DNA from 3 places in the Bacillus cereus group sp. BfR-BA-01360 genome. Region 1 is predicted to be linked to each of the others. Evidence: riboswitches for the same ligand, from Rfam matches in the RefSeq annotation. Region 1 holds a riboswitch; each other region holds the start of a gene.

Region 1 (3,293 bases):
AAAATAAGATGTTAATTGTTCTTCAAGCGCTAGTAAATAGACAGCATCAGGCTTCTGCAGAAACGTCCGAACCGGGCATCTCATGAGTATAATAGTAAGTAAAATAACGATGATGAATAATGAGATGACTTTAGAAGGAGACGTTTTTAAAAATTGTGCGTAATAATAAGCACCGATACATGTGAGAAAAATAAAGCTATACAAAAGTCCATTGATCATACGAGTAAAATATGTGAACATGTTTTGCAAATGCTTTTGAAAGCGAGCACTCCATAATGTTTCAATTGACATGTTTTTCACCTCTATTTCTATTATAAAGTGAAAATAAAAGCGAGCAAATTGCTTTAGGCAACTTGCTCGCTTTTATTTTGTTTTGTATCGCGATTCATTAATGGATAAAAGGCAAATCCGACTATAAATAAGCCGATTCCAAGAAGGAATGTTTTTAGATCAGAAGAGCCCGTTTTAATCACCCATAGTGCATAGCATAGTGCAATGACTGCAATGATTCCGTCTAATATTCTGGAACCTAGTTCATTTTTATATGTTTCACCAGTTACAACCAGTTTTAATTGGAAAATTGGTGAAACGAGATATGGAATTAAGTAAGCTAATGTTGATACCGTAATGACAAATGTATAAGCTTCAGCGATTGTACCTGATAATGTCGAGAATAGGAAAACTTGTGACATAATATTTGTCAGTCTTAGTGAATAAATGGGGCTTCCTTTTTTATTTGTTTTCGCAAAGAAGGAAGGAAAGAAACCTTCTTTTGCTGCTTGATAAGGTACTTCTGAGCTTAATAAAATCCAGCCTAAAATGGAACCGAAGAGAGAAGTAAGAGCAAGGAGCGCCATTAATTTTCCTCCGCCGTGCCCCATAGCGGCATTTAATGCATCAGCTAATGGACGTTCTGAAATCTGCAATTTATCTATGTGAAGAACACCCATTGTTAAGATGGTGATTCCTAAATAAATTGCAACAGTGATTAATAATCCAGCTACGGTTGCATGTTTCACTGTTCTTGGGGATTTTGCCCGATTTGATAAAAGAACAGCAGACTCAATGCCGATAAATGCCCAAAGCGTTGTTAGAGCTGCTAAGTTTACTTGTGAAAGTAGCCCATGCGATACACCTTCTTTATCAACAATTGGTGTGTACCATTGTCCAAACTTTGAAGCTTGGAATGCAAATAAAGTTACTATGATAAATAGAAGGAATCCTGTTACCTTTGTTGTTGTTGCTAAAAAGTTTAATTTTCCAGCTCCATTTACACCGTTTGTTAAAATGATATGTGTTCCCCATAATAAGAAAGAACACATGGAAAATGTAATGAGCTTTCCAACTTCCACATCGAAAGTACCGATTGTAAATAATAGTCGTGTATCTTTCATAATTGGGAAGAAAAGCGATAAATAACCTGCAAAAGATGTAATAATGGCAACATTACTTGCCCAGTTTGCGACCCAGTAGCCCCACACCATGCTGAATCCAGCCATTTTTTTCTTCTTAGGTGATGAGAATAAAGCATAAGCGTGACTTTGTGGTCCTGTCGTTAAATCCGAACGACGAATTGCTAAATTGCCAAAAACAAGGGCTAACATTAAAACACCGAATCCGGTTGTTAACCAAGCTAACGTAACACCAAGAGGGCTTGCTGTTTGTGCTAATGTACTTGGCACCATGAAAATACCAGCGCCAACCATATTGCCGACAACAAATGCTGTTAGTACCCAAAAGCCCCATTTTTTCTGTTGCATAAAAAATACCTCCAAAGTTAGTATAACCAAGTCAAGCAAGGAGATATGTATGTCTTCCGAAAAGGAAGTAAGGCAAGCTTCGTACAAAACAAAAAAAACACCTACGATCGTCGCACGTGCTTTCTATCTTATAGGAAACCCACGACATACCTCTCGATAGCTCTCCACAAACAGTTGTTTGTGACAGTTCTGCATTTATTAAATAGCAGACCCAGCAAGTGTGCATAGTGGACACATCTTACTTCGGCAATCATTCCTTTCTCATTTATTCATCGATGCCACTCCATCTCCTAAAATGATACTCTTAATGACTGCAACCTCTACCTCACCGAGATACGAATGAGGATTTATGTATTTAATTAACATAAACAAGGGTAACAAATGAATTTTTATACGTCAATGGATATAGCAATAATCAGATTATAGAGAAGAGTTTGTGATTAAGAATGGCTAGTGCGTTTTCAACGGGGTGCTATGAAATATTTGGACAATTATCTTTATTAGTACCGTTGGCTCGAAATAGGAAAATGCTTATTTCAGCGTAATGATACAACAGTTGAAATGTTAAAGTGTGTATAAAAAATAGACCCTTTAAAGAGTCTGTTTAAGCGTTTTTACCTTTTTTCTTCCCAAGAAATGAAATTATCAATGCAATCGGGGCAACAAAAGGTAAAACGGGAGTCCAACTAATGAAATAAAATATTGGTGCTAAGAAGGCCATCCCACCAAAGAACATTGATAATTGGGATTTTTTCTGCAATCCATAAATAACCAATAATAATCCTGCCATTATCAATATTATAAAAGAGATATTAAGCAAATTCATAAAATTACCTCCGACCAATCTGCAAAATAATTCCATATATATTATACAACAAATCACATGAAAATTTCATTTTATAAAAAACAACGATGTTTACGAAAATAGCTTTGAATAAAAAAGAAGCCGATCTAAAACTAGATTGGCTTCTACATATAAGATTAAACTAAGTTTAATACAGTTACTTTTTCACGCGTCATAGACTCAAGGCTTTTACGAATACCTTGTGCGCCCATACCAGAGCCTTTTACACCGATGAATGGGAAGTGGTCAGGGCCGCGTTCTGTACGTCCGTTAATTTGAACAGAACCAGTATCGATTTTGTTTGCAATTGCAAATGCTTTATTAATGTCTTTTGTGAAGACACTTGCTTGTAGACCAAACTCAGATTTGTTTGCAATTTCAATTGCTTCTTCATCAGAAGAAACGCGGATAATTGGAAGGATTGGACCAAATGGTTCTTCCCAAGCCACCTTCATTTCTTCTGTTACGTTATCGATAATTGTTGGATAGATTAAGTTGCGCTCACGTTTGTTACCAATAATAATTGTTGCGCCGTTTTCTACTGCATCGTCAACTAAACCTTGAACGAAATCAGCTGATTTATCGTCAATTAATGGAACGATTGTACTATCTTGTTCTGGAGAACCAACAGATAATGCAGCAACTTGCTCTTTTAGTAAGCTTACAAGCTCGTCCGCTACATTTTCATG
Region 2 (3,293 bases), on a different contig from region 1:
ATCTCCCTCTGCCATTCCATTAGACTGTAACGCACTAATTGCATCTTTCGCCCAAGAATTCGGATCCACATCATGAAATGTATGATTCGCCTTTACTTTTAAATGATAAGCTCTTTGTAAAATCATTGCCATTTCAGCGCGAGTTAATGAATCCTTTGGTCTAAAGTTTTTGTTCTCATCCCCTGTAAAGATTCCCATCTCCGTTAAAGCTAAAATCCCATTTGGAAACATTGTTGTACTTGCACTTACATCATGATATGGATTTTTATATTCTGCTTTCGCTTCTGGTTTCAATGCACGATAAATAAGTGCAGCTACTTGTTCACGCGTTACGCTGTCTCCCAATCCAAATTTACCGTTGTCATAACCTGCAATGATGTTTCGATTTGCTAAATCATTGATTGCCTCATATGCCCAATGACTCTTTGGTACATCTGAAAATCCTTTTTCTGCCGCAAATGAGGTTGTTGGAACCATTATAACTTGTAGTGCAGCTGTCATTGCTAAAACGTTAGAAATTACTTTTTTCATCTTACTCTTAACACGTTATGTACTTACTTGTCCCGTGTTAACTAGCCTCCTTTTTTCATAAAATACTAGCATTTCATCTATCAAACTCATTCATACTCTCCTCTTCTTATAAGAAGGAGATAAAAATACCCTATGCTACGAGATAAATTAGCTAACGATAAAAGTATACGTTATTAAAATCAACTAATCTAGCCCTATATCTTAAAAATTAATATAAAACGATATATTTCTCTATTTTAATGAAAAATTATATTGTAAAAAAAACAGTTTATCTGAATGCTAGATTTGAAAATCAAATCGCTATTTGACTAATTGGCACTTGAATACGTCAGACCTTTTCCATTTGTACTCCCCTCTTTTTCACTGCTTACAAACTTAAAAAAAATAATTTTCTGAATTTAAATAAATAACTTGATTCCTCGAAAAATTTAAATTATTATAAAACACATGTTACCAACAACTTCATAACTGAAACACTCTCGCCTAAAACGTGAGATAGAGGTTGCAGCACTTATGATTATTCTAAAGGAGACACAGAGATGTCAATGAGTTTAGAGGAAAGGAAGTGTTGCCGAAATCGATAAATTTCTCTGCATTTATCGATTGGGGCTGTTTTCGAATAGAAACAGAACTGTCATATATACAGACGTGTATATATGAAGAGCTATCTACAAAAAAGAGATATCATGTTTATACTGATATTCCTTTTTTGGCGATTTTTTTATTAGCTCCGTTTTCTGTTTCCCTTTTCCTGTAACAGCACCATCCTCATCTATTTGAGATGGTGTTTTTTCTTTTCTGTCCGGTAACTACAGGAATATTGGGGATTTTCATATTACTCTCCTATATTACATTTCCTGATGTATTGTGAAAAATAAGCTGAAAGAAGGAATGAACGATGGAAACGATTGTGCAAAAATTCGGCGGTACTTCTGTCGGAAATATTCAACGCATTCAACATGTCGCTAATTTAATGATCGAAGAGTACGAAAAAGGACATAATGTCGTCACTGTCGTCTCAGCAATGGGCAAAAGTACTGACGAACTCGTTGCACTTGCTACTTCTATTACAGAAAATCCAAGTAAGCGCGAATTAGACATGCTGCTGACAACTGGTGAACAAGTAACAATTTCACTCTTAACAATGGCATTGCAAACAAAAGGATATCAAGCGATTTCATTAACAGGTTGGCAAGCTGGTATTACAACTGAACCTGTGCACGGAAATGCTCGCATTACCGATATCCATACAGAGCGAATCCAATCTTATTTACAAGAAGGGACAATTGTTATTGTGGCTGGTTTCCAAGGATTAAGTGAAGAAAAAGAAATTACAACCCTAGGCCGAGGTGGTTCTGATACAACTGCTGTTGCATTAGCAGCTGCTCTTAAAGCAAAGAAATGTGATATTTATACGGACGTAACTGGTGTTTACACAACTGATCCACGCGTTGTAAATAATGCATATAAATTAGATGAAATCTCTTATGATGAAATGTTAGAACTTGCCAACTTAGGGGCTGGTGTCTTACATCCGCGTGCTGTTGAATTTGCGAAAAACCATAATGTCGTATTAGAAGTCCGTTCCAGTATGGAACAAGAAAACGGAACAATTGTAAGGGGAGAATGTAACATGGAACAACAATCCATCGTAAAAGGTATTGCATTTGAAGATAATATTACACGCGTTACAATAAAAGGATTAGAGCATGACTCATTATCAACGATTTTCTCTACATTAGCAGAGGCTCATATTAATGTTGATATTATTATTCAAAGTATTACAAATGAAGGAACTGTGCATCTATCTTTCTCTATTCATTCAAATGATTTAAGAGAAACATTAGAAGCATTAAAACAAAATCAAGAAACACTTCACTATGAATCTGTAGAATATGAAAATCATCTTGCGAAAGTATCCATTGTAGGTTCTGGGATGGTGTCCAATCCAGGCGTCGCTGCCCATATGTTCTCTACATTAAAAGAAGAAAACATTCATGTTAAAATGGTAAGTACATCTGAAATTAAAATATCTGTTGTTATTGATCGTCTACATTTAGTAGATGGTGTAGAAGCACTTCACCAAGCGTTTATGACAAAAGTTGAACCATTGGTACAAATGAATAAATAAACTTGCTACATAACAGCAAAGAATATTTCTTTGTTGTTATTTGTTCTCTAGCTAATTATGATTATGTTACACTATGAAACACGAAATGTTTTCCATATCATTTAAAAAGGTAAGAAAACAATATTGACATAATAAAAAACAATTTCCCCTTTTATATAGTGGAAATTGTTTTTTATGATTTGCAAATTAACTTCCAAAAAAGATACCTACAAGAGAGTAGATAATAACTGTGGAAAATAAAATTGTCATATGGAACAGTGAGAAAATAAACAATGATTTTGCCCATTTCTCTGAATCCATTTTTTTATACCCATAAATACTTAAGGCCAACCATAAAATGCTTAATAGAAGCGATACTAACATAAGGCCGATACTTAATGATCCTAAAAGAATACTTATGATAATTAAAATAACTAAATACACATTTGTTTGTATATATGTTCTTTTAACTCCCTTCACTACTGGAAGCATTGGAACGTTCGCAGCCTCATACTCTTTATGTTTACGAATCGCTATTGCATAGAAATGAGGCATTTGCCAAATAATCATAATAATAAAAAGACCGATAATAGCTGGATGTGTCACATCCGGATATATAGCAGCCCAACCGATAAGCGGCGGCATTGCTCCT
Region 3 (3,293 bases), on a different contig from region 1:
CTGATTTTTTTCAATCCTAGTTTTCCGATATATTTTATATTTTTTATTTAAAAAAGGAATTGTTCCCTTTTGAACAACTCCTTTTTATTTTAAACGAGCTCGTTTATACGTATGCGATCGTTCCCAATTATATTTTCATACGACTCGCGTTCCACTACCACTTGAGATGTTCCATCTTTCGCAAATACAACGGCTGGCCTACGAATCCGATTATAATTATTTGCCATAGAATACCCGTATGCACCTGTACAAGACACCGCTAATAGATCTGAAGAGACTACTTGCGGAAGATAAACATCCCATATTAACATATCTCCGCTCTCACAACATTTCCCTGCAATTGAGACAACTTCTTCGTTTGCTACATTTGCACGGTTTGCAAGCATCGCTTCATAGCGTGCACCATATAATGCAGGCCTTAAATTATCTGTCATTCCCCCATCGACTGAAACATATTTACGAATACCAGGAATATTTTTTATTGCGCCTACTGTATAAATTGTTGTTCCTGCATCACCAACAATACTGCGACCAGGTTCAATCCATATTTCCGGAAGTGGATACTCACATGCTGTAAATCGCTCTCTTACCGCATCTGTTACAGCTTGCACATACGCCTCAAGAGTAAGTGGTGTATCCGATTCCGTATAACGAATACCAAATCCCCCCCCTACATTCAGCACCGAAATTGTATAACCTGTTTTTGTTTTTACTCCTTCTAAAAAATGATGTAATACTTCAATCGCACGAATAAAACCTGCTGTTTCAAAAATTTGCGAACCAATATGCGAATGTATACCTAACACATTATAATTTGTTTTTTCTAATGCACGTTCCATAGCGTGCAGTGCTTGCCCGTTTGAAACACCAAAACCAAATTTCGAATCATCTTGGCCTGTTGTAATATATTCATGTGTATGCGCCTCTACACCAGGTGTGACACGAATCAATATATTCACCATTTTTTTATACTGCTCCGCTAAATCATGTAATACTTCTAATTCAAAAAAGTTATCTACTACAAAACATCCAATATTTGCTTCTAGCGCCATTCTCATTTCTTCTTCTGTTTTATTATTCCCATGAAAATGAATGCGTGATGCTGGAAATCCTGCTTGTAAAGCGGTATATAACTCCCCGCCCGAAACAACATCTAAAGACATATTTTCCTCTAATGCTACTCGGCACATCTCCATGCACAAGAACGCTTTACTTGCATATGCTACTTGATAAGAGAACCCGCTTTTTTGAAAAGCATGGTGAAACGCACGACAATTTTCCCTAATTGCAGTTTCATCATATACATAAAGCGGTGTCCCATATCGTTTCGCCAACTGCGTTGTATCGCACCCTCCAATTTCTAAGTGTCCTTGTTCATTAATCCGGCTCGTGCCGTGTAAATACATGTAAATTCCTCCCTTATTTTCTCTAAAACTCATAACCCCAATCTTCTATTCATTGTCACGCTTTTAGATAAAGTAAAACTTTAATCAGTAGGAGTTCTTCCTCCCCTACTGATTGTGAGCCCTCACCAATCCCCCCTTATTCTTCTCGAAATCTTAAGGCGGGGGAGAATTATACAAGATAAAGAAAAAACGCGCGGAACAATGTTCACACGCGTTTCTTATTAGAAATTATACATATTGAAAAAATAAACAAGTTGTTATCTTCTCAAATAAGAAACCGCATCAACATCTCCAAATAGCTCTCCATAAAAATAAATCTTATGACAGTACTACATTTATTCAACATAGTCCCAATATATGAATAATGTGGTTATTCTTATATTTCGGCGACAGTCCCTTTCAGACTATAATCAACGATTCCACTCAATCTCCTATAGTTTACTCTTTCCTATCGCGGCCTCTACCTTTGAGAATAGATGAGGTAAGTCTATTTATTTGTCAAACATCTTATGTTGCTATTAACAATACCAAAGAGATAATTTATTTGTCAAACTATTTTTTACAATTTATTTTTGTATGATCTGATAAACGCTTTACCTCCACCTTTGTTACGTTCCACTCCCCTTCTTCATTATTAAAAGTGACGTTAACTTTCTCAAAAGGAGGCACTTTTTCTCCCCCTGTGCCTGGTTCATATTTCGTTACTTCAATGACTGCTTGAAATACATATGTACCGCTATAAAGTTTTTTTAAGCTAACGATTTTCGGGCAATCATACGGCTTTAATTTTCCATAATGCTTTTCCATTGCAGCGTTTATTTGTGGAAACAATACTGAGTAAAGAGCATCTTCCAGCAAAGGAGCATCGTATTGAGCCGCAGCTGATCTAGGAAAAGAACATACAATGCAGATACTACATAGTACGAAATAAATTATTTTTTTCATGATATCCTCCCATTCTCATGCAATGTTTGATTCCGTTCTTTGCATGATTGTCATTTCATTTTATTATCTCCCACTTCTCTTGTTCTAATCGATTCTCACAAAAAGCATCCACAATTCTTTTCTCTTCTCGTATAATGGTACACATAGTACAATAATCATAACCATATAAGGCTGTTCGTATATATAAAGTGAAGCTTCTACTTAGCAAAGTACAATTACAAGAACTGTCATAAACGTAGGAAAGGAGTATACTATATGCTGCAACACTTGTTTCCAAAATTACGATTTGCGCTTGTCGCAGTCGTTTTATTATGGACAAAAACATATATTGTGTACAAGCTAGCTTTCGATATTAAAATTGATAATTTCTTTGAAGAAATCATGCTCTTGTTCAACCCGCTAGCTTCTTTACTATTATTCTTTGGGTTTGCACTGCTTGCATCGAAATATCGAAATCGACTTATTATTGGAATCAGCTTTATTTTTTCCTTTATTTTATTTGGGAATGCAATGTTTTACGGGTTTTATAATGATTTTGTTACATTTCCTGTTTTATTCCAAACGAATAATATGGCTGATTTAGGAACAAGTATTAAAGAACTCTTTACGTATAAAACATTACTTTTATTTGCAGATGTAATCATCTTAATGTTTCTTTCACGTAAGTTTCCGAAGTTCTGCAATACAACACCGTTATCAAAAACAGAAAAGAGAACCTTTTTCGGTAGTATTACAGCTTTATTAGCATTACAGCTCATTGTATCTATCATTTATAAACCACAGTTGTTCTCAAGATCTTTTGATCGACAAACAGTCGTTAAAAATTTAGGATTATACACATATCATGTATTTGATATTACACTTCAATCGAAAAATTCTGCCGAGCGTGTATTTGCGAGCGGAGATGGCTTTTCTGAAATTAAAAACTATGTAGACACAAAA

What was found. A riboswitch is a leader RNA that binds a small molecule or an ion and turns the genes downstream of it on or off. The one in region 1 is predicted to bind lysine.
Positions count from the first base shown of each region.
Region 2: linked by a shared signal. The riboswitch ahead of MR056_RS13115 (aspartate kinase) and the one ahead of MR056_RS15015 (amino acid permease) in region 1 are both predicted to bind lysine.
Region 3: linked by a shared signal. The riboswitch ahead of lysA (diaminopimelate decarboxylase) and the one ahead of MR056_RS15015 (amino acid permease) in region 1 are both predicted to bind lysine.

Region 1 is NZ_JAKUFV010000016.1:58,763-62,055, forward strand. Features, by position in the region: gene MR056_RS15010 (ABC transporter permease) at 1-291, opposite strand, end outside; gene MR056_RS15015 (amino acid permease) at 345-1,760, opposite strand; lysine riboswitch at 1,910-2,091, opposite strand; gene MR056_RS15020 (hypothetical protein) at 2,365-2,586, opposite strand; gene MR056_RS15025 (NADP-dependent glyceraldehyde-3-phosphate dehydrogenase) at 2,742-3,293, opposite strand, start outside.
Region 2 is NZ_JAKUFV010000013.1:14,807-18,099, forward strand. Features, by position in the region: gene MR056_RS13110 (S-layer homology domain-containing protein) at 1-531, opposite strand, end outside; lysine riboswitch at 1,020-1,206, shown strand; gene MR056_RS13115 (aspartate kinase) at 1,430-2,662, shown strand; gene cyoE (heme o synthase) at 2,849-3,293, opposite strand, start outside.
Region 3 is NZ_JAKUFV010000003.1:146,394-149,686, reverse strand. Features, by position in the region: gene lysA (diaminopimelate decarboxylase) at 90-1,406, opposite strand; lysine riboswitch at 1,695-1,877, opposite strand; gene MR056_RS04380 (DUF3888 domain-containing protein) at 1,959-2,351, opposite strand; gene MR056_RS04375 (LTA synthase family protein) at 2,607-3,293, shown strand, end outside.